Regions from separate parts of the Azospira sp. MPR-LB4 genome, predicted to be linked through region 3. Evidence: predicted binding sites of a transcription regulator. Region 3 holds the regulator's gene; each other region holds the start of a gene.
The links. Region 3 encodes sigma-54, which starts transcription at its own class of promoters, with help from an activator protein. Its sites were predicted from a motif close to TGGCACGCTTNCTGCTNA; they were not measured.
Positions count from the first base shown of each region.

Region 1: AC3QLZ_RS08240 (PEP-CTERM sorting domain-containing protein) is a predicted target of sigma-54. The motif match lies at 2,037-2,054, and genes of this name have one in related genera.
Region 2: aspA (aspartate ammonia-lyase) is a predicted target of sigma-54. The motif match lies at 2,624-2,641, and genes of this name have one in related genera.

Region 1 covers NZ_CM179521.1:1,769,004-1,776,778, forward strand. Annotated here, with positions in the region: gene AC3QLZ_RS08230 (IS1634 family transposase) at 1-1,562, shown strand, start outside; gene AC3QLZ_RS08235 (hypothetical protein) at 1,508-1,771, opposite strand; gene AC3QLZ_RS08240 (PEP-CTERM sorting domain-containing protein) at 2,098-2,730, shown strand; gene AC3QLZ_RS08245 (hypothetical protein) at 3,045-3,548, shown strand; gene AC3QLZ_RS08250 (helix-turn-helix domain-containing protein) at 4,201-4,674, opposite strand; gene AC3QLZ_RS08255 (DNA-binding protein) at 4,734-4,988, shown strand; gene AC3QLZ_RS08260 (Tn7 transposase TnsA N-terminal domain-containing protein) at 5,229-6,167, shown strand; gene AC3QLZ_RS08265 (TnsB C-terminal domain-containing protein) at 6,180-7,775, shown strand, end outside.
Region 2 covers NZ_CM179521.1:1,402,250-1,410,024, reverse strand. Annotated here, with positions in the region: gene AC3QLZ_RS06400 (dicarboxylate/amino acid:cation symporter) at 1-1,066, opposite strand, end outside; gene aspA (aspartate ammonia-lyase) at 1,157-2,575, opposite strand; gene AC3QLZ_RS06390 (MFS transporter) at 2,912-4,090, shown strand; gene ssb (single-stranded DNA-binding protein) at 4,122-4,616, shown strand; partial or broken gene AC3QLZ_RS06380 (DUF8189 domain-containing protein) at 4,722-4,859, opposite strand; partial or broken gene AC3QLZ_RS06375 (hypothetical protein) at 5,145-5,231, opposite strand; gene AC3QLZ_RS06370 (two-component system sensor histidine kinase NtrB) at 5,478-6,737, opposite strand; gene AC3QLZ_RS06365 (chemotaxis protein CheW) at 6,753-7,271, opposite strand; gene AC3QLZ_RS06360 (HAMP domain-containing methyl-accepting chemotaxis protein) at 7,283-7,775, opposite strand, start outside.
Region 3 covers NZ_CM179521.1:2,194,099-2,201,873, reverse strand. Annotated here, with positions in the region: gene AC3QLZ_RS10430 (CinA family protein) at 1-102, shown strand, start outside; gene bfr (bacterioferritin) at 157-636, shown strand; gene AC3QLZ_RS10420 (PAS domain S-box protein) at 701-2,782, opposite strand; gene recA (recombinase RecA) at 2,919-3,941, shown strand; gene recX (recombination regulator RecX) at 3,938-4,393, shown strand; gene lptB (LPS export ABC transporter ATP-binding protein) at 4,459-5,205, shown strand; gene AC3QLZ_RS10400 (RNA polymerase factor sigma-54) at 5,272-6,750, shown strand; gene hpf (ribosome hibernation-promoting factor, HPF/YfiA family) at 6,765-7,085, shown strand; gene ptsN (PTS IIA-like nitrogen regulatory protein PtsN) at 7,241-7,726, shown strand; gene hprK (HPr(Ser) kinase/phosphatase) at 7,695-7,775, shown strand, end outside.

The DNA of each region.
Region 1 (7,775 bases), 430 kb from region 3:
CGGTCATCAATGGCTTGCTCAAGATCACCGGTCGGGAACCGATGGGCGCCAAGCCGGCGGCGCCAACGGTGTCGTTCGAATCCGCGCGCGCGCTCGGCAATGTGTGGGCGCTGACCGAGCTGTGGAAGTCGCTGGGCTTCTCCGGGCTGCGCCGGGTGTTCCGCCGCACCCGCCGCACCACGGACGTGGAAGCGTTGATCCGCCTGATGGTGCTCAACCGCCTGTGCGACCCCGAGTCCAAGCTCGGCGTGCTGCGCTGGGTGCAGACGGTTGCGCTGCCCGATTTCGGGCCGAAGGCGGTCACCCACCAGCAGTTGCTGCGCAGTCTCGATGCCCTGATGGATCACCAGGATGAGGTCGATGGCGTGGTCGCTGGGCTGCTGCGCCCGCTGATCGATCAGGATCTTTCGGTGGTCTTCTACGACCTCACCACGATCCGTAGCGAAGGGCTCAGCGAACAGGTCGGCGACGTGCGCCAGTACGGCATGGCCAAGGAGGGGCTGATTGCCCGCCAGTTCATGCTCGGCGTGGTTCAGACCGCCGAAGGACTGCCGATCTACCACGAGGTGTTCGACGGCAACACGGCCGAGACGCGTACCCTGCTGCCCACGCTCAGCAAGGTGCTTGAGCGCTTCCCTTCGGTGCAGCGCCTGGTGCTGGTAGCCGACAGGGGGCTGCTCAGCCTGGACAATCTCGAAGCCCTGAAGGCCGTGCGCCTGACCAGTGGCAAGCCGCTCGAGTTCATCGTCGCGGTACCAGGCCGGCGTTACAACGAGTTCATCGATCTGCTCGCCCCCTTCCACGAACAGCAATGCATCACCGCCACTCAGGAAGTGATCTCGGAGCAGGCCTGGAATGACCTGAGGCTGGTGATCGCACACGATCCGATGACCGCAGCCCAAAAGACCCAGCAGCGCAACGAGCGTATCGACGCGCTGACCCGGCAAGCGGATCAATGGACGGGCAAGCTTGCCGATCAGGACGAAGGCGTGAAGCACCGGGGTCGCAAGCTCTCGGACAGCGGCGCCAAGGCGCGCTTCTACCATGCGGTCAGCGAAGCGCACCTGTCGCGCATCATCAAGGTGGATCTGGCTGAGGAGCTGTTCAGCTACCACATCGACGACAAGGCGAAGCGTCTTGCCGAAATGATGGACGGCAAGCTGCTGCTGGTGACCAACGCCGAGGGGCTTTCCGCGCAGAACGTGATTCAGCGCTACAAATCGCTCGCCGATATCGAGCGCGGTTTCAAGGTGCTCAAGTCCGAGATCGAGATCGGCCCGGTGTATCACCGTCTGCCCGAGCGGATCCGCGCGCACGCGTCGATCTGCTTCATGGCGCTGATCCTGCATCGGGTGATGCGTAGCCGCCTTAAGGCGGCTGATGTGGGCTACACGCCCGAGCGGGCGCTTGAGCAACTGCAGCGCATTCAGCATCACCGCGTGCGTCTGAACGGCGGAGAGCCGGTGACAGGGGTGTCGACGCTCAGCACGGAACAGCATGAGGTGCTTCATGCATTAGGAATCGAAAAACCAGCGGCGCCGGAGCAGTTGGCGCTGTTGTAGTGGCATTTTTGAAAGTACGCTATATAAAAAACAAGGACTTGCGAGCGTAACTGTCGAACTCCGGCGAACATGGCGAGGTCGCGCACTTCGTGCGCGTTCTGCAGATGAATACGGATGGCCCAGATGTCCTTGGGTTTGAGCGGTGCCTTCTGGCCCACCAGCTTCCCCTTGTTCCAGGCTTCCCGATACGGATGTTCTCGGGTTTCCATGACAGACTCCTTGCTGTTGATCGGAGTCTGATTCTTGTGCCCGTGGCGTGCGGCGGCTATCGGGGAAGATGCCTACAGCGTACTATCGGCCAGAAGCGGAACTACGACTATTTGGAACCAATGTCAGCAGGTAACCTCAAGCGGTCGCCGAATGGCAGTTTGACCTTCGTCTTAGCAGTTTGAGCTACGAATTGGACGCCCAAGCAATGTCGGAAAACTTTACACTTCGACACTTATCGTATGGTAACTATTTGATTTTATTAAATGGCAAGATTTTTGCTAATCCGGCTCCCATCTAGGCTACTCTCACGCACAATAGTGAAAAAATGAAAAAGATCATTCGTACTACTTTGGGATGCGCTATAGCGGCGATTCTTTCGTTTAACGCGTCTGCGGCTGTTGTTGTTTTCAACGACAGAGCAGCTTTTCAGAACTACGTTGGAACGTATACGCTGGACACGCTCGATACAAGTGCTGCAGGTTCCGGCTTGGATCTAAGCAACGCTGACTATAGCTGGACCATGAGCGATTACGCTTGTACGAACAGCAACGGTTGCGGCTATGGAGTAACCAATCCGTTTGTCAATGGCACCAACGACTGGGTGTGGACGTACGGGAGCGGTACTTTTAACTTTAACTTCGAAATCACGGCATTTGGTCTGGATTACGTCAATCCCTACGACGCAGTTCAGGGCCAAGTAAGCCTGAATGGCCTGACTGATGGCCTTCGCCCCAATGGTTCATTCTTTGGAATTGCGACTGATGACGGTTCGTCTTTGGGCAACTTCATTACCTACGGACAATTCACCGTGTTCCAAGGGTTTGACAATGTTACCTATTCGACGTCAACGTTAAGTCGGCAAAATGATGGACAAATTCCCGAGCCTGCATCGCTGTTCTTGCTTGGTCTCGGCCTTGCCGGGCTAGGTTTGATTCGCCGCAAGCGAAAGGTCGCCTGAGTCCCGTTGTTTAAGTATGGACGGGGGCTACGGCCCCCGTTTTCCATTGGACTATTGGCACTATCAATGACTCTCATGAGGCGATAGCCGACTGACGCTTCATGAAGACGAAGGACAGCTTGGGGCCGACTCGAGACGGTCGCAGGCGGCTCTGACGAACTGACCTGTGAGTTCGACAGCGAAGGTCCCGGTACGGCCAGGAGCCGCTACTTGGCACCTGATCCAGATAGCGCGATACAAGCTTAGTGGACGAGTTAGCCTTAGCTCAGGAATATTTTTTCGGTTAGATCGCTGATTCAAAATAGGATATTGACATGAATTTTGTAGCTAAGGCATGCGCCACTGTTCTGCTAGCTACAAGTGCTTCGGGCGCGATGGCAGGAGTGATTTACGAAGCTCAAGGCAATCTATATGACATCGAGACGGTTTCAGGGCTGCTGAGTAACCTACGTCCGACGATTGAAAGTCAAGCATGGTTCGCGGACGAAGAACTTGCACGCGCTCTTGCGAACAAAGTAGGAAGTTCGCTGGGAGTCCTGAACGTAGCCGGAATGTATGGCCCAATGTTCGCGACCTCCATTTACGACGGTGCCGGCGCCGATTACACAACTGGCTGGGTCTTCTTCCCAAACCGGTCCGGAGTTACATACGATGACCTGGCCCAGAGTATCAACTTTGGCTACAGCAATACTTGGACGTTTGCAGTAGGTAGCCTTGTCGGTCCTGCTCCAGCGGCAGTACCTGAGCCGGCCCATCTGGTATTTGTTGGTTTGGCTGCGATGCTGTTTGCTCATCATCGCAAGCGCAGGAAAGGCTAACGAAGAAAGCCCAACACTCGGTTCGGTAGCACACGATTGCGCCGATTGATATTGTGCTTCGCTTCATTTAAACCAATCGACGCCGAGCGCGGCGCTGAACTACAGCTTTCCCTAAATGCTCAGCGGCAGCAACGGGTCGGTAGCACCAGTTGGCAGGGTGAAGAAGCCGCCGTTCTCCGTCGCCTGACGCTCGAACGTTAGGTGAGCAGCACATTGCTGCCTGACTGCGCCATCAAGCCACCGGCAGCTGAGGCCGAGGTCCAGCCGCTGATCCGACGGACTCTTCTTCGACCTTAGCCGACTTTGAGCAACCGGCCGAGCTCGGGCAACAATGAACAGGTTACCTGCCGTTTAGCCCAAGAAGGTCCAGAACGTCAGCTTTCTCATCGGATAAACGAGAACTTCTGTCCCATTTCGGCCAGTAACGTTACGCCACGGACTAAATGACAATGCCATTACCTCTAGGGACATAACCGCAAGGGAAGCCGCGCCGCAGAAGCTCTTTCAAGCGCAATAGCCAAGACATCGAACCCACCGCACGCGCTCCAGCCGACCATGCATAGTCCGTTCAGCGGGAGATGCCGTGTTACCCAAAAAGGCAAGCGGAAAGCGCTGTGAACGCCGAACAGTACGAGCGCTCGGACAATGGACTTCAGATTGAACCTAGTCCCGCAATGAGCTCTGCCGGAGTGGACGACGAGGTGCGACCTTCCTCAACACTCTGGCGGAGATGCGCACGTATCAGTTCGAAGATGGCGTAGCGCCCTTCGGCACCGAGCTTACCGTCAGGCTGTTGGTGCACGTAGGCCTCGACAAGCTCAAACGCCTTCTTCTCAAGCCCGCGCTGCCCACCCGTCGCAGGCGCACACCGGCTACCGAAAAGCAGGTAATGAACATCAATCCCGACACCGGCAATCGCCGACAGATACTTGACCGTCGGGGAGCGAACCTCGTTTTCGTACTGCCCCTGCGCCATCCGTCTGATGCCTGCGACCTCGGCGAGCTCCGTCTGATTCATACCAACCCGCTCACGCTCTTCTCGCAAGCGGAAGCCAAACCCCGGTGAAACCATCTGCACTTGTTTCGCCATGTCCGGAAGAGCTGAAAAAGATCCACACAAATCCATACGTGCGTGCTAGATTTCGAAAGCGTGCAATCGTTTTCGAACACGAAAAGGGTGTATGTATGGATTTTAATATACCAAGAAATAGCGAATCTGCCAAGCGAGCGCGAGACGCCTTCGACGAGAGTGGCATTCCCGTTGCTGAGTGGGCTCGGGCACGCGGCTTCTCGGCGAGCCTCGTCTATCAGGTGCTCGAAGGAAAACGAAAGTGTCTGCGCGGACAGAGTCACCGCATCGCGGTCGCGCTGGGGCTGAAGGACGGTCTAACTCTGACGCTGGACCAACTCACGACACGACTCAACACCAAGGCGCAGTGAGCCCCGTCAAGGCGACGAATATGGGAGAAATGCCTATGTAGAAAAACGAAAACCGGACTTCCCTTTCGGTTCATCCGGCTTCGTCCTGCCTGCGCAGGGATACTTCTTAGTTGGCGCTTTGAGTATCTCCACGCTCAGCAGCGAAGTCAAGGCCTTTGTTCGCCTTTTCGAACGTCCCGGGCACCGTGCGTCTACGTTTGCAGACATAGGTCCGGGGTATCGCTTAGCCTGGAGAACGCCATGCGCAAGAAAAACAAGCTCAAAGCCAAGCCCAAAGCGGCCCGCACCCTCGTGGAATGCTCTCCCCACCGGACCACCGGCGGAGGTTACTACAAGGGGCTCACGGAACTCGATGCCGAGTACGAATCCCCGAACGAGGCCAATGCACTCAACACTCTCGTGCTGTGCCACGACGTCTACAAGATTGCATCGCAACCCATTACCGAGCCTTACGAGTACGAGGGCAAAACGCATCAATACACACCAGACTTCATCGTCGATACGTTTGTCCCTGGCCTGCGGATTGAAGTGAAGTCGGCCGCCAATCTGCTCAACCACACAGGCAATCTCAACAAGTATCTTGCGATTTCGCAGGCATACCACCAACGCGGGGTCTGCTTCGCATTCCTCATCGACGCACAACTCGAGGCACAGCCGCGCTTCGACAACGTCAAGCTCCTTCAACGGTATGTCAGCAGCACCGTGCCACCCGGGGCCCTGGAAAGGGCTCTACAGGTTCTGAACGACCGCCCACTTACCGTTACCGAACTCCAGGCACGCGCGACCGTGGAGCTCGTAGATGTGTGGACCTTGATTGCCCGGCAGCACATCTGCTTCGACTGGAACCAACACCTCGACCGCCACACCACGATGGTCAGCTTGCCCAATCAACCGTTTGGAGGGCTGCAACTTGGAGACATTCTGCGTTCGACTCGGTTCGGTGATCTTCTGGCGGAGATGGCTTTGGGTCGTCGAGCGACAGATAAACACCTCATGGCGGATGCGGCGACTTGGCGACGGATTGATAGCCCTCTTGAGCCATGGTCATTTGTTGGAAGCCCTCGATTCACGGCACCTCTTCGTAATCTCCGACCGGAGGAACGCATCCCTCGAAGCCCTCAGCGCCGAAGAGATTTCGCGCCTGGTATCCGACCTGTCCCGCCACGCGGCACCGACTGATGAGGTGCCCAAATGGCAAGCTTTTTCCTCCAGAAAGGTCTTGTAATCCAGTGGCGAGGTGAAACGCTCGAGTACGTTGCGCGATGCGCCGACGAGTTGTACTTCGAGGAGCCCACAACAGGCCACAGAGAGACCATGCGTGAGCCTGAGTTCTGGACAAACCACCAAGTCGGCGCTCTCACCATCGTTCAAGCGTTCTCGTCACCGAAGCAGCTTCTTGTCCCAGAGACGCCTCAGCAGGCAGCACCAACGAACCTAGCGGACGCGCCTGAGCGTTACCAAGAAGATGCGCTGAGGCGACTGGACTTCATCGACAAGCTCCGCGGGGCCGGCATCACCGTCGGACAAAAGCGTCTCATTGCCATGGAGGTGAAGCGCATCGCATTGGCGCGCCATGATGGTCTTCCTCCGCCCAGCGTCTCCACAATATGTCGCTGGTGGCGTCTCTATGAACGCAACCACCACGAGGTCTGTGCAGTCGTCAGCAAAAACGCGCACAGAAAGCGTCCTGAGCGGATTGATGCAGACAGCGAGCGTTTTCTGCAGGACTCGATTGACTCGAACTATCTGGTGGACACGCGCCCAAGTGCGCGCTCCTCTTACCAGTCCTATCAGACTGCGCTAAGCAATGAGAATCTGAAGCGCGAAGGCATGCGGCTCCCGCTGCTTCGCCTCGTGTCGGAACGAACGTACTACGGTCGCATCGACGACCTTGATAAGTACGAGGTAATGAAGGTTCGCTTGGGGATGGAGGAAGCACGCAAGCGGTACAAGATGATACGGGGGCATCTTCCGGCACAGTATCCGCTCGATGCCGTCGAAATCGACCACACCCCGCTCAATCTTTTTGTCATCGACGACCTTGCCTTCTTGCCACTGGGGCGCCCTTGGCTTACCGCAATCAAAGACCGTTTCAGCAAAGTACTGCTTGGCTTTTACGTGTCGTTTCAAGCCACTGGGCTCGCGAGCATCTTCGGAGCCATCAAACACTCGCTCCATTCGCATCACATGGCATACCAGCACTGGAAGGACTTGGAGAACCCCTGGCCAGCGCACGGACGTGGTGCCCTCTACGTCTCTGACCGTGGAGCGGATTTCCTGTCGCTGCGATACCGCGCGGCCATCGCGTCTCTCGGTGGCAAGTATGAGCACTGCGAGCGCAGAACTCCTTGGCTCAAAGCTTCAATTGAGCGCTTCTTTCTGACGTTGGAGCAGACGTTTTTCGAGTCCATGCCCGGGAAGACCTTCTCGTGCATAGAGGAACGAGGCAGTTACGACTCTGCCAAACAAGCAGTCATCCGCTTCTCCACCCTCATCTATCTGCTTCACAAATGGGCGGTCGACCACCACAACATTGCCCGAAACAGCCGGACGTATGCCTCCCCACTGGAGTTGTGGAACGAAGGGATTGGGATGGCACCTCCCCCTTACCCGACAAACGTCGACCAACTCAACATCATCTTGGGAGAGCGCCGCGACGGAGTACTCTCCCATGAGGGGGTCAGGCTCCTTGGACTCAACTATGCCGACGATGCACTCAGTGACCTGAGAAAAAGCATCGGCGAAGGTAAGCGGGTCGACTACGCCGTTTCTATCGAAGACTTGGGG
Region 2 (7,775 bases), 790 kb from region 3:
CCAGGGAAGCCCGCGGCACACCGGCGATACCCTTGGAGGAGACCATCAGCACCAGCAGCATGGTGATCTGGGCGGTCAGGCTCATGGGGATGTCGTAGGCCTGGGCGATGAACAGGGCCAGGAAGGTGGTGTACATCATTGAGCCATCCAGGTTGAAGGAATAACCCAGGGGCAGGACGAAACCGGTGACGCGGGTCTTGATGCCGAACTTCTCCAGCTGTTCCATCAGCTTGGGATAGACGGACTCGCTGGAGGCGGTGGAGAAGCCCACCAGCAGCGGGCCGCGCACCAGCTTGATGAGACGGAACACGTCCTTGCCCAGGACGATGAAGCCGGCCAGGATCAGCAGGCCCCACAGGGCGGCCAGGGCGACGTAGAAGCTGAGCATGAACTTGCCGAACACCAGCAGCATGCCCAGGCCGTTGGTGGTGATGGCACCGGCCACGGCGCCGAAGACGCCGAAGGGAGCGAAGCGCATGACGTAGTCGGTGACCTTCAGCATCACGTGGACCACTTCGTCCATGGTGTTCACCAGGGAGCGGGCGGCCTGGTTGTGCAGGTGGCCCAGGGCCAGGCCGAAGAACACGGCGAAGACCAGGATCTGCAGCACTTCATTGCCGGCCATGGCTTCCATGATGCTCTTGGGGAAGACGTGGGTGATGAAGTCCTTCAGGTTGAGGGCCGAGGTCTTCAGGTTGAGGCCGGCGGCGGACTCGGGCAGGGGCACGCTCAAGGCATGGCCCGGCTGCAGCACGTTGGCGAAGAGCAGGCCGATGAAGAGGGAACAGAAGGAGGCGCAGATGAACCAGCCCAGGGCGCGGCCGCCGACGCGGCCGACAGCCTTGGCGTCGCCCATGTTGGCCAGGCCTGCCACCAGGGTGGCGAAGATGAGGGGGGCGATGATCATCTTGATCAGGCGCAGGAAAATGTCGGTGAGGATGCTGAAATAGCCGGCAATTTCCTTGGCGCTGGCGGCGTCGGGGGCCATGGTGTTGCAGGCATAGCCGACGCCGACCCCGGCCAGCATGGCCAGGACGATCCGGGTGGTGAGCTTGTTCATTTTCATCGAAGGGCTCCGTTGCCGCGGGGGCGGCGGTCAAGATCAGTAAAAATCAGAAAAAAAGGGGCCGGCAGCGGGCTGCCGGCGCAAACGGTTTCAGCCCTGGCGGTGGGGCAGGGCGCGGGGTTGGGTCAGCACTTCGGGGCGCAGCACATCGTCCAGCTCGACCCGGCTCATGAGGCCCCGGGCCAGCACGATCTCGGCCACGCCCTTGCCCGATTCCAGGGCTTCGGCAGCCACCGAGGAGGCGGCGGCGTAGCCGATGTAGGGGTTCAGCGCGGTGACGATGCCGATGGAGTTCTCCACCCGGGCCCGCAGGGCATCCCGGTTGGCGGTGATGCCGTCCACGCAGCGGTCGGCCAGGGTCAGGCAGCCCTGACGCAGGTGATTGACGCTCTTGAACAGGCTGTGGGCGATGATGGGCTCGAAGGCGTTGAGCTGGAGCTGGCCCGCCTCGGCGGCGAAGGTGACGGTCTGGTCGTTGCCGATGACCTCGAAGGCGATCTGGTTCACCACTTCCGGGATCACCGGATTGACCTTACCCGGCATGATGGAGGAGCCGGCCTGGCGCGGCGGCAGGTTGATCTCGCCGAAGCCGGCGCGGGGGCCGGAGGAGAGCAGGCGCAGGTCGTTGCAGGTCTTGGACAGCTTCACCGCCACCCGCTTCAGGACGCCGGAGAGCTGCACGAAGGAACCGCAGTCCTGGGTCGCTTCCACCAGGTTGGGGGCGGTGATGACCGGCACGCCGCTGGTTTCGGCCAGCAGGCGGCAGACCAGGGGAGCGTAGTCCGGGTGGGCATTGATGCCGGTGCCGATGGCGGTGGCCCCCAAGTTGATTTCCCGGATCAGGAGGGCGGCTTCCTTCAGCCGCTCCTCGTCTTCGCCCAGCATCACGGCGTAGGTGGAGAATTCCTGGCCCAGGGTCATGGGCACCGCGTCCTGCAGCTGGGTGCGGCCCATCTTCAGCACGTCCTTGAACTCCTCGGCCTTGCGCTCGAAGGTGCGGCGCAGGTAGGCCAGGGCGTCCACCAGACGGAAGATGCCGACGTAGGTGGCCAGCTTCAGCGCCGACGGGTACACGTCGTTGGTGGACTGGCTCATGTTCACGTGCTGGTTGGGGTGCAGGTGCTGGTACTCGCCCTTGGCGTGGCCCATGATTTCCAGGGCCCGGTTGGCGATGACCTCGTTGGCGTTCATGTTGGTGGAGGTGCCGGCGCCGCCCTGGATGACGTCCACCACGAACTGTTCGTGCAGCTTGCCGCCGATCACCTCCTGGCAGGCGGCGACGATGGCCTGGGCCAGGGGGGCTTCCAGCAGGCCCAGTTGCTCGTTGGCCTTGGCGGCGGCGAGCTTGATCTGGGCCAGGGCCCGGATCAGGTCCGGGTAGATGGAGATGGGGGTGCCGGTGATGGGGAAGTTCTCCACCGCCCGCAGGGTATGGACGCCGTAATAGGCCTCGGCCGGGACCTTGCGGTCGCCCAGCAGGTCGTGTTCGACGCGGTGTGGCTGGTTCATGGTGTCTCCTCTGTTCTGATGTGCCCGCTCGGCGGCGGTCCCTGTTCTTCAGCACGGGCCGTGCCATCGGGAGGGGGTTGGGTCGGGTTTTTAGTGGCTTGTTTTTTATGGGGTTTTGACCGTCGTTTTGGGGGTGTCGTTCGGCTTTCCGGACAAAGGCTGTGCATGGCGTTCGGAAATCCGAATGGATAGGCCGGCGGTGGCTCCGTGGGGCTGCGGTGCTTTTCGTGGCGCCGGGCAAACCTGCTAAGATTCGCCCCTGCTTCTTCCCCCCATCCCTACCTGCTCCCTGTGTCCGCCAAGCCCCTGACCGCTGCCGCTCCCGCCGGCGATGCCATGACCCCCGAGGAACGCCGCGCCGGCGCCAGCCTGGCCTCCATCTTTGCCCTGCGCATGCTGGGCCTGTTCCTCATCCTGCCGGTCTTCGCCGTCTACGCCCACACCCTGCCCAGCGGCGACAACGGCCTGCTGGTGGGCCTGGCCATCGGCATCTACGGGGCCACCCAGGCCCTGTTCCAGATTCCCTACGGCATCGCCTCGGACCGTTTCGGGCGCAAGCCGGTGATCGTCTTCGGCCTGCTGCTGTTCGCCCTGGGCAGCTTCATCGCGGCCGCCGCCGACGACCTGCCCATGATCATCGCCGGCCGGGTGCTGCAGGGGGCCGGCGCCATTTCCGCCGCCGTCACCGCCCTGGCCGCCGACCTAACCCGGGAGCAGCACCGCACCAAGGTGATGGCCATGATCGGCTCCTCCATCGGCCTTGTCTTCGCCCTCTCCCTGGTGGTGGCCCCCCTGCTCTACGCCGCCATCGGCATGGCCGGCATCTTCGCTCTCACCGGGGGGCTGGCCCTGCTGGCCATCGTCGCCCTGTACAAGGTGGTGCCGCCGGCGCCCAAGGTGCTGGTGGATGGCGGCCGCACCCGCTTTGCCGACGTGCTGTTCCATCCCCAGCTGCTGCGTCTCAACTTCGGCGTTTTCGTCCTGCACCTGACCCAGACCGCCATGTGGGTGCTGATCCCCGCCGCCCTGGTCAAGACCGGCGACCTGCCCCTGGCCGAGCACTGGAAGGTGTATCTGCCTGCCGTGCTGGTGTCCTTCGCCTTCATGGTGCCGGCAGTGATCGCGGCGGAGAAGTACGGCCGCATGAAAATGGTCTTTAACGGCGCCGTGGTCCTGTTGCTCCTGGTGCAGGCCGGTTTCGGCCTCTTCGGCCAGGGCCTGTGGCCCCTGGCCCTGCTGTTGACCGCCTTTTTCGTCGCCTTCAATATCCTGGAAGCGACCCAGCCTTCCCTGATTTCCCGTATCGCACCGGCGGAAGCCAAGGGAGCGGCACTTGGCATTTATAATACGACCCAGTCTCTCGGGTTGTTCCTTGGCGGCGCCGTCGGCGGTATGCTGGCGCAACGTCTGGGGGGCGATGCGGTGTGGTGGTGTACCGGAATCCTGAGTCTCGTCTGGCTGGCCCTGGGGCTAACCATGAAACCGCCGGTCCGCGCCCAGCAGCGCCCGGCCTGAATTCAACATTTTTACTATTGGGGAAACATCGATGGCTGCAGTCAATAAAGTGATTCTTTTGGGCAATCTGGGGGCCGATCCGGAAACCCGTTACATGCCCAACGGTGACGCTGTGGCCACTGTCCGCCTGGCTACCACCGAAACCTGGAAGGACCGCAATTCCGGCGAGAAGCGTGAAGCCACCGAATGGCACCGGGTGGTGTTCTTCCGCAAGCTGGCCGAGATCGTCGGCCAGTACCTGAAGAAGGGTTCTTCCGTCTATATCGAAGGCCGCATCCGCACCCGCAAGTGGCAGGACAAGGACGGCCAGGAACGCTACACCACCGAAATCGAAGCCACCGAAATGCAGATGCTCGGCGGCCGTGGCGGCCAGGGCGGCCAAGGTGGCGGCAGCGGTGCCTCCTACGGCGGCGGCGACGACTTCGGTGGCGGCGATTTCAGCCCCCGTTCCTCCGCTCCCGCTGCCTCTGCGCCGAAGAAGAAGGCCCCGTCTTTCGACGACATGGACGACGACATTCCGTTCTAAAAGCCGTCCAGTCTCTTGCACTGAAGAAAAGCCCGGAATCCGCAACGGATTCCGGGCTTTTTCATTGCAACCGGCACGCCGGTGTGGGAACGGTGCCCGTCCAGGTCAGGGCACGCCGAGGGATTCCCAGTTGCTCCAGTTGTCCTTCTGGCCGCCACCCTGCCAGATGTGCCACAGGGCCCTGTCCGAACCCAGGGCGAAGGCTTCCAGGGGACCGCTGGTGCCGGCGTTCTCGGCCACCAGCAGTTGGCCGATGGCAATGCCGCCCGGCGGTTGTCCCAGGGACGACCAGCCATTCCACCCGCCCGGGCCGTTGGGGGATTCCCAGTTGCTCCAGTTGTCCTTCTGGCCTCCGCCCTGCCAGATATGCCAGAGGGCCCCGTCGGAGCCTGCGGCGAAGGCTTCCAGGGGGCCGCTGTCCCTGGCGTTGCCGATCACCTCCAGCTGGCTGATGAAGATGCCGGCTGGGCGGCCCAGGCTGGACCAGCCGCTCCAGCCGCTGGGGCCGGTGGGCGACTGCCACGAATGCCAGAGTTCGGCATTGGGGCCGATGGTGAATGCTTCCAGCGGGCCGTTGTTGGGATTGTTCCTGATGATGTAGTTGGTCTTGCTCATGTTTGCCTCCTTGGTGATCTTGCACAGGCCGGAGGCTGGGGGGGCCATGATGAAGGCAATCCAGGGAAGTCCGGCGACCCGCCGTCTGAGCGGTTGAGAAGCGGGCAGACGGCAGTTGGAAAACAATAGTCTGTCGCCGGATTATTGCAATATGACTTTGGTATGTTTTGGCGTTGGCTTGCTCTCATCCCCACTGATTACGAGGCGATTGGCTTGCATTCAAGTTGCACCAACGGCCTGGGTTGATCATTCGGCTGCCTTTGCCTGAGGAATGTTGTTTTGAAGTGGCAGGCATAGGGTGAAGCGGCTGCCCAGGCCCGGGCTGCTTTCCACCTCGATGTTGCCGCCGTGGAGACGGGCGACGGTGTCGGCGACGGAGAGTCCCATGCCTTCGCCGGAACCTACCGGCCGGGTGGTGAAGAAGGGATTGAAGATGCTTTCCAGATGCTGCGGCGCGATGCCGCAGCCGTTGTCCTCCACCGTCAGGCAGATCTGACGGCCGTCGGGGCAGCTGCCGTGCAGGCGCACCATGCCTTCGGCCGGGATGGCCAGCAGGGCATTGTCGATGAGGTTTTCCAGGGCCTGCTGCAGCCGTTCCGGCAGGCAGTGCAGCGGCGGCAGGGCGTCGTAGCGCTGTTCCAGGCGGAAGTTGTGGCGTTTCTGGCAGGCCCGTTCCGCCGCCGTGCGGCAGATGGCTTCCAGGTCGGCCTGGCGCCATTCGCCGCTGGCGCAGGTGCTGGAGAACTCCAGGAGATGGCGTACCACCGTGCTCACCCGGGAAATGCCCTGGCGGGTTTCGGCCAGCACCTGGGGGGCGTCCTGGCGCAGGAAGTCCAGGTCGATGCGCTCCCGGCCGGGCGGTTGCTGGCCGGCGGCGGCGTTCTCGTAGGCGTCCACCAGGGTCAGCAGGTCCTCCAGGTGCCGGGCCATGGCGCCCAGGTTGCTCTGGATGTAGCCGAGGGGCGTGTTGATCTCGTGGGCCACGCCGGCGGCCAGCTGGCCGATGGCGGCCAGCTTTTCGGCATGGAGCAGCTGGTCGTGGGTCTGGGTCAGGCGGCGATTGGTCTGTTCCAGGGAGGTCAGGGTGTCCTGCAGGGCCCGTTCGGCCCGTTCCCGCTCGCTGATGTCGTTGAACATGAGGACGGCGCCGACCGTCTGGTCCTCCTCCAGGATCAGGGCCTGGTTGCACTCGACGACGATGGGGGAACCGTCCCGCTGCAGGAACACCTGGCGGCGGTGCTGGAACTCCGCCTCCCCCGCCAGGGGATTGGGCTTGTCGCCATAGAGCACGGCGGCCACCGGCCGGGTCAGCATGTCCTCCACCGGCCAGCCCAGCAGACGCGAGGCAGCCGGGTTGGCGAAGGTGATGCAGCCGTTGGTATCCAGGCTGAAGATGCCTTCACTGGCCGAGTGCAGGATCAGTTCGTAGGTGCGGCTCCAGCGGGCGAAGGCGGCCAGCACCTGTTGCTGCTGCGAATCCTCGGCGGGGTTGTGGTCCGGTTCCATGGAGTTCCTCCCTGCTCAGGCCGCGGCGCATTCGCTGTCCTGGACCAGCGCGTGAAAATCGTCCTCGGCCAGCACGTGGTTGAGATCCAGGACCAGGATGAAACCCTTGTCCATTTTGGCCATGCCCCGGATGAAGTCGGTGCGCAGGTGGGTGCCGAAGGCCGGCGGCGGTTCGATCTGGGTGTCCGGGATGTCCAGGACCTCGTTCACCGCATCCACCATGATGCCCACCACCTGGGTTTCCTCGGCGGTGGGGGTCTCGACGATGACGATGCAGGTGCGCCGCCCGACCACGGTCGGTGCGTGGCCGAAGCGGCGGCGCAGGTCGATCACCGGAACCACGGCGCCGCGGAGGTTGATCACGCCGCGGACCGAGTCGGGCATCATCGGCACCACCGTCAGGTGGCCGTACTCGATGATTTCCCGGACGTTGAGGATGCCCACGGCGAACAGCTCATTGCCCAGCTGGAAGGTGAGGCACTGGGTGCGGGCCTCCGACTCCCTCTCGGGAGCGGCGGTGACTGGTGCGTTCATGGCCATTCTCCTTAGAACTGGACGAAGTCGCCGCCAGCTTCCACTTCGGCAGAAGCGCTTTCCCAGCTTTCCTGTCGGGATGCCTGGCGCGGTGCCTGGCCGGACTTCTTGGTGCCACGTACCTGCACGTTGCGCTGGGTGGTGCCGTGGCCGGTGTTGAAGAAGCTCATCAGCTGTTGCAACTGCTCGGCCTGGCCGGTCATTTCCTCGGCCGTCGCCGCCAGTTCCTCGGAGGAAGCCGCATTCTGCTGGGTGGTCTGGGTCAGCTGGGACATGGCGCTGTTGATCTGGCCGACGCCCAGGGCCTGCTCCTTGGAGGCCGCGGTGATTTCCTGCACCAGGTCGGAGGTTTTCTTGATGGAGGGGACGATCTCGTCCAGCAGCTTGCCGGCGTGTTCCGCCAGGGAGACGCTGTTGCCCGCCACCTGGCCGATTTCCTGGGCCGCCACCTGGCTGCGTTCGGCCAGCTTGCGCACTTCGGCGGCGACCACGGCGAAGCCCTTG
Region 3 (7,775 bases):
ACCCGCCATTTCGCCGGCGACCGGGAGGCGGTGCGGGCCCAGACCGTGGCCCATGCCCTGGACGTGCTGCGGCAGCGGCTGCAGGCGCCGGTGCTGGCCTAAGCCCCGGGCCTGGATTACCATCGGCCCATTCCCCCTTTTTCCGCGGAGCGCGCCATGAAAGGCAACACTGAAGTCATCAAGCTGTTGAACGAACTCCTGGCCGGCGAACTGATGGCCCGGGACCAGTACTTCATCCACGCCCGCATGTACGAGAACTGGGGCCTGAAGAAGCTCAACGAGCGCATCTGGCACGAGATGCAGGACGAAACCGAGCATGCCGACTGGCTCATCAAGCGCATCCTGTTCCTGGAAGGCACTCCGGGCATGACCCCGGCCAAGTCCATGAAGATCGGCAAGACCGTGCCGGAGATGCTGAAGAGCGACCTGGCCGTAGAAATCTCCGTGGTCAAGGAACTGCGTGCCGCCATGGCCCGCTGCGAGGCCCACAAGGACTACGTGACCCGGGACATGCTGCTGAAGATGCTGGACGACACGGAAGAGGACCACACCCACTGGCTGGAACAGCAGCTGAAGCTGATCGAACTGGTGGGCCTGGAAAACTACCTGCAGTCCCAGATGGGCGACGCCGCCTGAGCCGCTGCCGCCCCGCCAGTCAAAAGGCCGCCCGCGGGCGGCCTTTTGCGTTGACCGGCGCCCTTCAGCTGCGCCGCCGGGGCGGCCACAGGTCCGGCGATTCCTGCAGTTCGGAGAGGTCCTGGCTGATGCTGACGAAGTGGGTGATGCGCCCGTTGGCGTCGCGGATGGGGGCGATGGCCTGCAGGCAGACGTAGATGCTGCCGTCCCGCCGCCTGTTGAGCAGGCGTCCGCGCCAGGTCTTGCCGGCGTTGATGGTGCGCCACAGGTCGGCATAGGTGCCGACCTCGTTGAGCCCGGACTTGAGTAGCCGCGGCGTCTGTTCCAGGATGTCCTCCAGGCCGTAGCCGGTGACTTCCGAGAAGGCCTGGTTGCAGTATTCGAAGCGGCCCTGGGCGTCGGTGATGAAGACCACCGAGGGATTCTGTTCCACCGCCATGGAGAGCTTCTCCAGTTCCGCCTCCACCTGCTTGCGCTCGTGGATGTCGCGGAAGGTGCCGGCCAGGTGCCGGGCCTGGCCGTCGGCGCTGCCCACCACCTGGCCTTCGCCGCGGAACCAGCGCCAGTGGCCGTGCCGGGTGTGGGTGCGGTATTCGCAGCGGAAGCGGAGACTGCGCCCGTCGCGGCAATCCAGCAGGGCCTGCATGGCCCGGGCCCGGTCCTCCGGGTGCAGGCTGGCCTCCCATTCGGCTAGGCCGACGCTGCGCTCGGCCAGACGGTAGCCGTTGCCGTCGGCCACGGCCAGGACGAACTGCAGATTGCCTGTCTCCACCGCCCAGTCCCACACCCCCACCTCTGAGGCGCCCAGGGCCCGGCGCAGGCGCTCCTCGCTGGCGGCGAGGCGGTCCATGGCCCGGTGCAGGGAGGTGACGTCCTGGGTGATGCCGTGGATGCGCACCACCCGCTCCGCCACCACCACCGGATGGCTGCGGACCCGCAGCCAGCGTACCTCGCCGTCGCGGATGATGCGGAATTCCTGGTCGGCGGCTTCCCCCGCGAACTGCCGTTCGAAAGCGGCCAGGGTGGTTTCCCGGTCCGCCGGATGCAGATCGTCGGCCCAGCGCATGGCGTTCGCATACAGCTCGGCGGCGGAATGACCGCTGAGGCGCTGGGTGGCGCCGCTGACGAAGGAGAAACGCCGTTCCTCCGCCTCCAGGGTCCAGATGACGTCGTCGAGGGAGTCCAGCACCTGTTCCAGGCGCTCCTCCGCCCGGTTGCGGTCCTCCTCGGCGCTGCGGCGCTGCCGGTTGGCGGCGGCCAGGGCCAGGGTCACGGCGGTGAGGGAGGCGATCAGCACCTGCAGCTTCACCTGCACCAGCTGGGGCTCGATATTGGCGAAGGGGCCGGTGCCCAGGGCAGCGAAGACGGCGGCCGTCAGGGCCGTGGTGGCCAGGGCCAGGGTCACCAGGCGCAATTCGCAGCTGAAGGCGATCCAGATCAGGGTCAGCAGGAGCAGCAGGCCGGCGTAGGCGAAGGATTCGGGGGCCCGTTCGGAGAAGAACCACAGGCTGCTGAGGGCGGCGGCGACCACCGCCGCCACCGCCAGATGGCGCCAGCGGCCCTGGTCCAGGCCTTCCCGGGGCTGCAGCCAGGCCAGCAGCAGGGGGGCCAGCAGCTGGGTGCCGGCCAGGTCGCCCACCCACCAGCCGCGCCAGGCGGGCAGCAGCTGGGCCGGCTCCAGGCTGCCGCCCAGGCTCAGGGCACCGACGCCCAGGCTGGCGCTGATGGCGCCGCCCAGCACGGGGGCGCTGAAACACAGGTGCAGCACGTCCTGGGGGCGGCCCAGGCGCGGATCGAACTGCAGGGGACCCCGCAGCAGACGGTAGCCGGCCCAGGCGCCGAGGGCGTTGCCGGCGCCCATGAGCAGGCCGGTGAGGGGAGCAAAGCCGCTGATGAGGGCGCTGCCCAGGGTGGCCAGCAGCACTGCCGGCCACAGCCGTCCGCCGCCCAGGACGAGGGCGGCCAGGGCAATGCCGGCGGGGGGCCAGAAGGGCACGAAGAGGCCGTGGCCGGCAGTGCCGATGGCCATGGTCAGCTGGGCCACCGCCAGATAGGCGGCAAACACCAGCAGCAGCCCCGGGAGCAGGGGCAGGCGGGCAGCGGGGAGGGGAGCGGCGGCCGGGGGCGCCAATAATCGCTTTAGCATAATTTGCGCCATTTTCCCTGCTTTGCCGCGGTGTTCCAAGGCCTTTGATGCTGGGGATAACACGTAGTCCGGGTAACTTGGCGTAGGCCGGAGGGTTTGTGCCATAATCAGCCGCTTGATTTTGGGGAATTCAGTCATGGACGACAACAAGGCCAAAGCACTAACCGCCGCACTGGCGCAGATTGAAAAGCAGTTCGGCAAGGGCGCCATCATGAAGATGGGCGAGACCGAAGTGGACAAGGGCGTGGACGTGGTGTCCACCGGCTCCCTGGGCCTGGACGTGGCCCTCGGCGTGGGCGGCCTGCCCCGGGGCCGGGTGGTGGAAATCTACGGTCCGGAATCCTCCGGCAAGACCACCCTGACCCTGCAGGTCGTCGCCGAGATGCAGAAGCTGGGCGGCACCGCCGCCTTCATCGACGCGGAACACGCCCTCGATCCCCAGTACGCCCAGAAGCTGGGCGTGAACATCGGCGAGCTGCTCATCTCCCAGCCGGACAACGGCGAACAGGCCCTGGAAATCGCCGACATGCTGGTGCGTTCCGGCGGTGTGGACGTGATCGTGGTGGACTCCGTGGCCGCCCTCACCCCCAAGGCCGAAATCGAAGGCGAGATGGGCGATTCCATGATGGGCCTGCACGCCCGCCTGATGAGCCAGGCCCTGCGCAAGCTCACCGCCAACATCAAGAAGACCAATACCCTGGTCATCTTCATCAACCAGATCCGCATGAAGATCGGGGTGATGTTCGGTTCCCCGGAAACCACCACCGGCGGCAACGCGCTCAAGTTCTACGCCTCCGTGCGCCTGGATATCCGCCGTATCGGCGGCATCAAGAAGGGTGACGAGGTGATCGGCAACGAAACCCGCGTCAAGGTGGTGAAGAACAAGGTCTCCCCGCCCTTCCGCGAAGCCCTGTTCGACATCCTCTACGGCGAAGGCATCTCCCGCGAGGGCGAGATCATCGAACTGGGGGTGGCCAACAAGCTGATCGAGAAGTCCGGCGCCTGGTATTCCTACAAGGGCGAGAAAATCGGCCAGGGCAAGGACAACTCCCGGGAATTCCTCAAGGCCAACCCGGCCATTGCCCAGGAAATCGAAGGCAAGATCCGGGAAGCCCTGGGCGTGGCCAACCCCGCCCCGGCGGCCGCTGCCGGGGAATGACCCCGAGCCTGCGCCAGCGGGCCCTGGGGCTGCTGGCGCGGCGGGAGTACAGCCGGGCCGAACTGGCCCGCAAGCTGGCGCCCCACGCAGAATCCGAGGCTGAGCTGGAGGCCCTGCTGGACGACCTGGCGGCCCGCCGCCAGCTTTCCGATGCCCGCTATGCCAGTGAAAGGGTCGCCATCCGCGCCCGCCGCTACGGCGATGCCCGGCTGGCCCAGGAACTGCGGCAGAAGGGCGTGGCCGAGGAAACCGTCGCCGCGGCCCTGGCCCAGGGCGGCAGCGAGCTGGAACGGGCGCGCCAGGTGTGGCAGAAGAAATTCGCCGCCCTGCCCGCCGATCTGGCCGAGCGGGCCAAACAGACCCGCTTCCTCCTCAGCCGCGGCTTTGCCGCCGCCACCGTCCGCCAGGTGCTGCAGGGCGGCTGGGACGACGAGTCCGGCAGCGACTGGTAGAACCCCCGGGCGACACCTCTGGCACAATGCCTTTACGCCCCCGCATTCATAGAATCCGATAGCCCATGTCCGAGCAGAACCCCGACCTCATCGCCAAGCTTTCCGCCAACAACCTGAAAAAGCGCTACAAGTCCCGCACCGTGGTGCATGACGTGTCCTTCGAGGTGGGCAGCGGTGAGGTGGTGGGCCTGCTGGGCCCCAACGGTGCCGGCAAGACCACCTGTTTCTACATGATCGTCGGCCTGGTGCCCTCCGACGGCGGCTCCATCCAGCTGCAGAATCAGGAAGTGACCCACTTCCCCATCCACAAGCGGGCCCATCTGGGCATTTCCTACCTGCCCCAGGAGGCTTCCGTCTTCCGCAAGCTCAACGTGGAGGAGAACATCCGCGCCGTGCTGGAACTGCAGAAGCTGCCCAAGCACGAGATCGACCTGCGCCTGGAGGAACTGCTGGAAGAGCTGCACATCGGCCACATCCGCGCTTCCAATGCCGCCGCCCTGTCCGGTGGCGAGCGCCGCCGGGTGGAAATCGCCCGGGCCCTGGCCACCTCTCCCCGTTTCATCCTGCTGGATGAGCCCTTCGCCGGCGTGGACCCCATCGCCGTGCTGGAAATCCAGAAGATCATCCGTTTCCTCAAGGACCGCAGCATCGGCGTGCTCATCACCGACCACAACGTGCGTGAGACCCTGGGCATCTGCGACCGGGCCTACATCATCAATGAGGGCCGGGTGCTGGCGTCTGGCCGCCCGGATGAGATCGTTTATAATGAAGACGTCCGAAAAGTATATCTGGGCGAGAGCTTCCGTCTCTGACGAGCCCAGTCTCCGAGTCTTTCCCTCAACCCGCTCATTGCCGCCGGCCCCTTCGGCCCCGGGTCCATGAAACCAACCCTCCAACTCAAACTCTCGCAGCACCTGGCCCTGACGCCACAGCTGCAGCAGTCCATCCGGCTGCTGCAACTGTCGACGCTCGAGCTGGAGCAAGAGTTGGAGAAGTATCTGCTGGAAAACCCCCTGCTGGAGCGGGAGGACGAGAACTACGAGCCCTCCTACAGCGGGAGCGAAGGCGAATACGCCGGCAGTACGGCCGAGGCCGCTGCCGAAGGCCCGCGGGAAGGCGATAGCGGCGAATCCGGTGAAGGCGCCGACAGTCATGGCCCCGAAGAAGTCCGGGACGACAGCCGGGACAGCCTGGGCGAAGGCGAGGACTGGTTTGCCGAAGGCAGCTACCCTTCCGCCTCCCGCGACGAAGACGAGGATTCCGACTTCCAGGAAGTGCAGGCCGCCAACACCTCCCTGCGCGACCACCTCAACTGGCAGCTGGGCCTGATGCAGCTCTCCGAGCGGGACCGGCAGCTGGTCAGCTTCCTCATCGAGGCGCTGGACGAGGACGGCTACCTGACCCAGCCCCTGGAGGAGCTGCAGGAAGCCCTGCCGGAAGAGCTGGAAATCGACCTGGACGACCTGCAGATCGCCCTGCGCCACCTGCAGCACCTGGACCCGACCGGTGTCGGCGCCCGTACTCCGGGCGAATGCCTGGCCCTGCAGCTGGAAGCCCTGCCGGCCGACGAGGTGCGGGACCAGGCCTTGAAGCTGGTGCGCCATCATCTGGAACTGCTGGCCGGCCGGGACTTCACCAAGCTGAAGAAGCTGCTGGGCTGCGACGACGAGCGCCTGCGCGCCGTCACCAACCTGGTGAAGAGCCTCAACCCCCGGCCCGGCGCCCAGTACGCGCCCCTGGATGCCCGCTACATCACCCCGGACGTGGTGGTGAAGAAGGTGCGCAACCAGTGGACCGCCAGCATCAATCCGGACGCCTACCCGCGCCTACGCATCAACCGGCTCTACGCCGAGATCCTCTCCAAGCAGCGCGGCTCCAGCCTCTCCGGCCAGCTGCAGGAGGCCCGCTGGCTGATCAAGAACGTGCAGCAGCGTTTCGACACCATCCTGCGCGTGTCCCAGGCCATCCTGGACCGCCAGCGCCAGTTCTTCGAACACGGCGAGGTGGCCATGCGTCCCCTGGTGCTGCGGGAAATCGCCGAAACCCTGGGCCTGCACGAATCCACCGTCTCCCGGGTGACCACCCAGAAGTACATGGCCACCCCCCGGGGCATTTTCGAACTCAAGTATTTCTTCGGCAGCCATGTGGCCACGGATACGGGGGGCGCCTGTTCGGCCACCGCCATCCGGGCCCTGATCAAGCAGCTGGTGGCGGCCGAAGACCCCAGAAAACCCCTTTCGGACAGTCAAATATCCGAAATTCTTGGCCAACAAGGCATTGTTGTGGCGCGTCGAACCATTGCAAAATACAGAGAAGCGCTCAACATTTCGCCGGCCAACCTACGCAAGTCCATCTAAAAAAGGAGCGAGCCATGAACCTGCACATCACCGGACATCACCTGGAAGTCACCCCGGCGATCCGCGACTACGTCACTGCCAAGCTGGAGCGGGTTACGCGTCACTTCGACAGCGTCATCGACGTCAACGTCATCCTCACCGTGGAAAAGCTGAAGCAGAAGGCTGAAGTCACCGTGCGCGTGCCCGGCAAGGACATCCACGTGGATGCCGAGGATGCCGACCTGTATGCCGCCGTGGACACCCTGATCGACAAGCTGGACCGCCAGGTGCAGAAGTACAAGCAGAAGGCCCAGGATCACCACCGCGACACCATCAAGAATCACATCGAAGAGTGATCTGATTCCCTCTCCGGGACTGGGACGAAAGGCATAGGCGGCGGGGTCGTTTTCCGTTATGATCCCGCCACTTTTCGCCAGGTATCCTGCCTGAATCCCAGTCTCCAACCGGCCCTGCCGCCGCCATCCCGCTGTTCGGGGAAGGTTCCCGCCCCATGGATCTGATCGCCAAACTCCTCCCTCCCGCCCACATCCTGCTGGACCTCGAAGCCAGCAGCAAGAAGCGGGCATTCGAGCAGGCCGGACTGCTGTTCGAGAACAACCTGGGCATCGCCCGGGCCACGGTTTTCGACAGCCTCTTCGCCCGGGAAAAACTCGGTTCCACCGGCCTGGGCCAGGGGGTTGCCATTCCCCACGGCCGCATCAAGGGGCTCAAGGAAGCCGCCGGCGCCTTCATGCGCCTGTCCGCCCCGGTGCCTTTCGATTCCCCCGACGGCAAGCCCGTCGGCCTGATGTTCGTGCTGCTGGTGCCGGAACAGGCCACCGAGCAGCATCTGCAGATTCTTTCCGAGCTGGCCCAGCGTTTCTCCGACCGGGCCTTCCGCGAGGCCCTGGGCGCCTGCGACAACACCGACGACGCCCACCGCCTGTTCACCGACTGGGGGAACCATGCGGCAAATCTCCATCAGCCAGCTGTTTGAGGACCACCAGGACAAGCTGTCCCTGACCTGGGTCGCGGCCCAGGGTGCC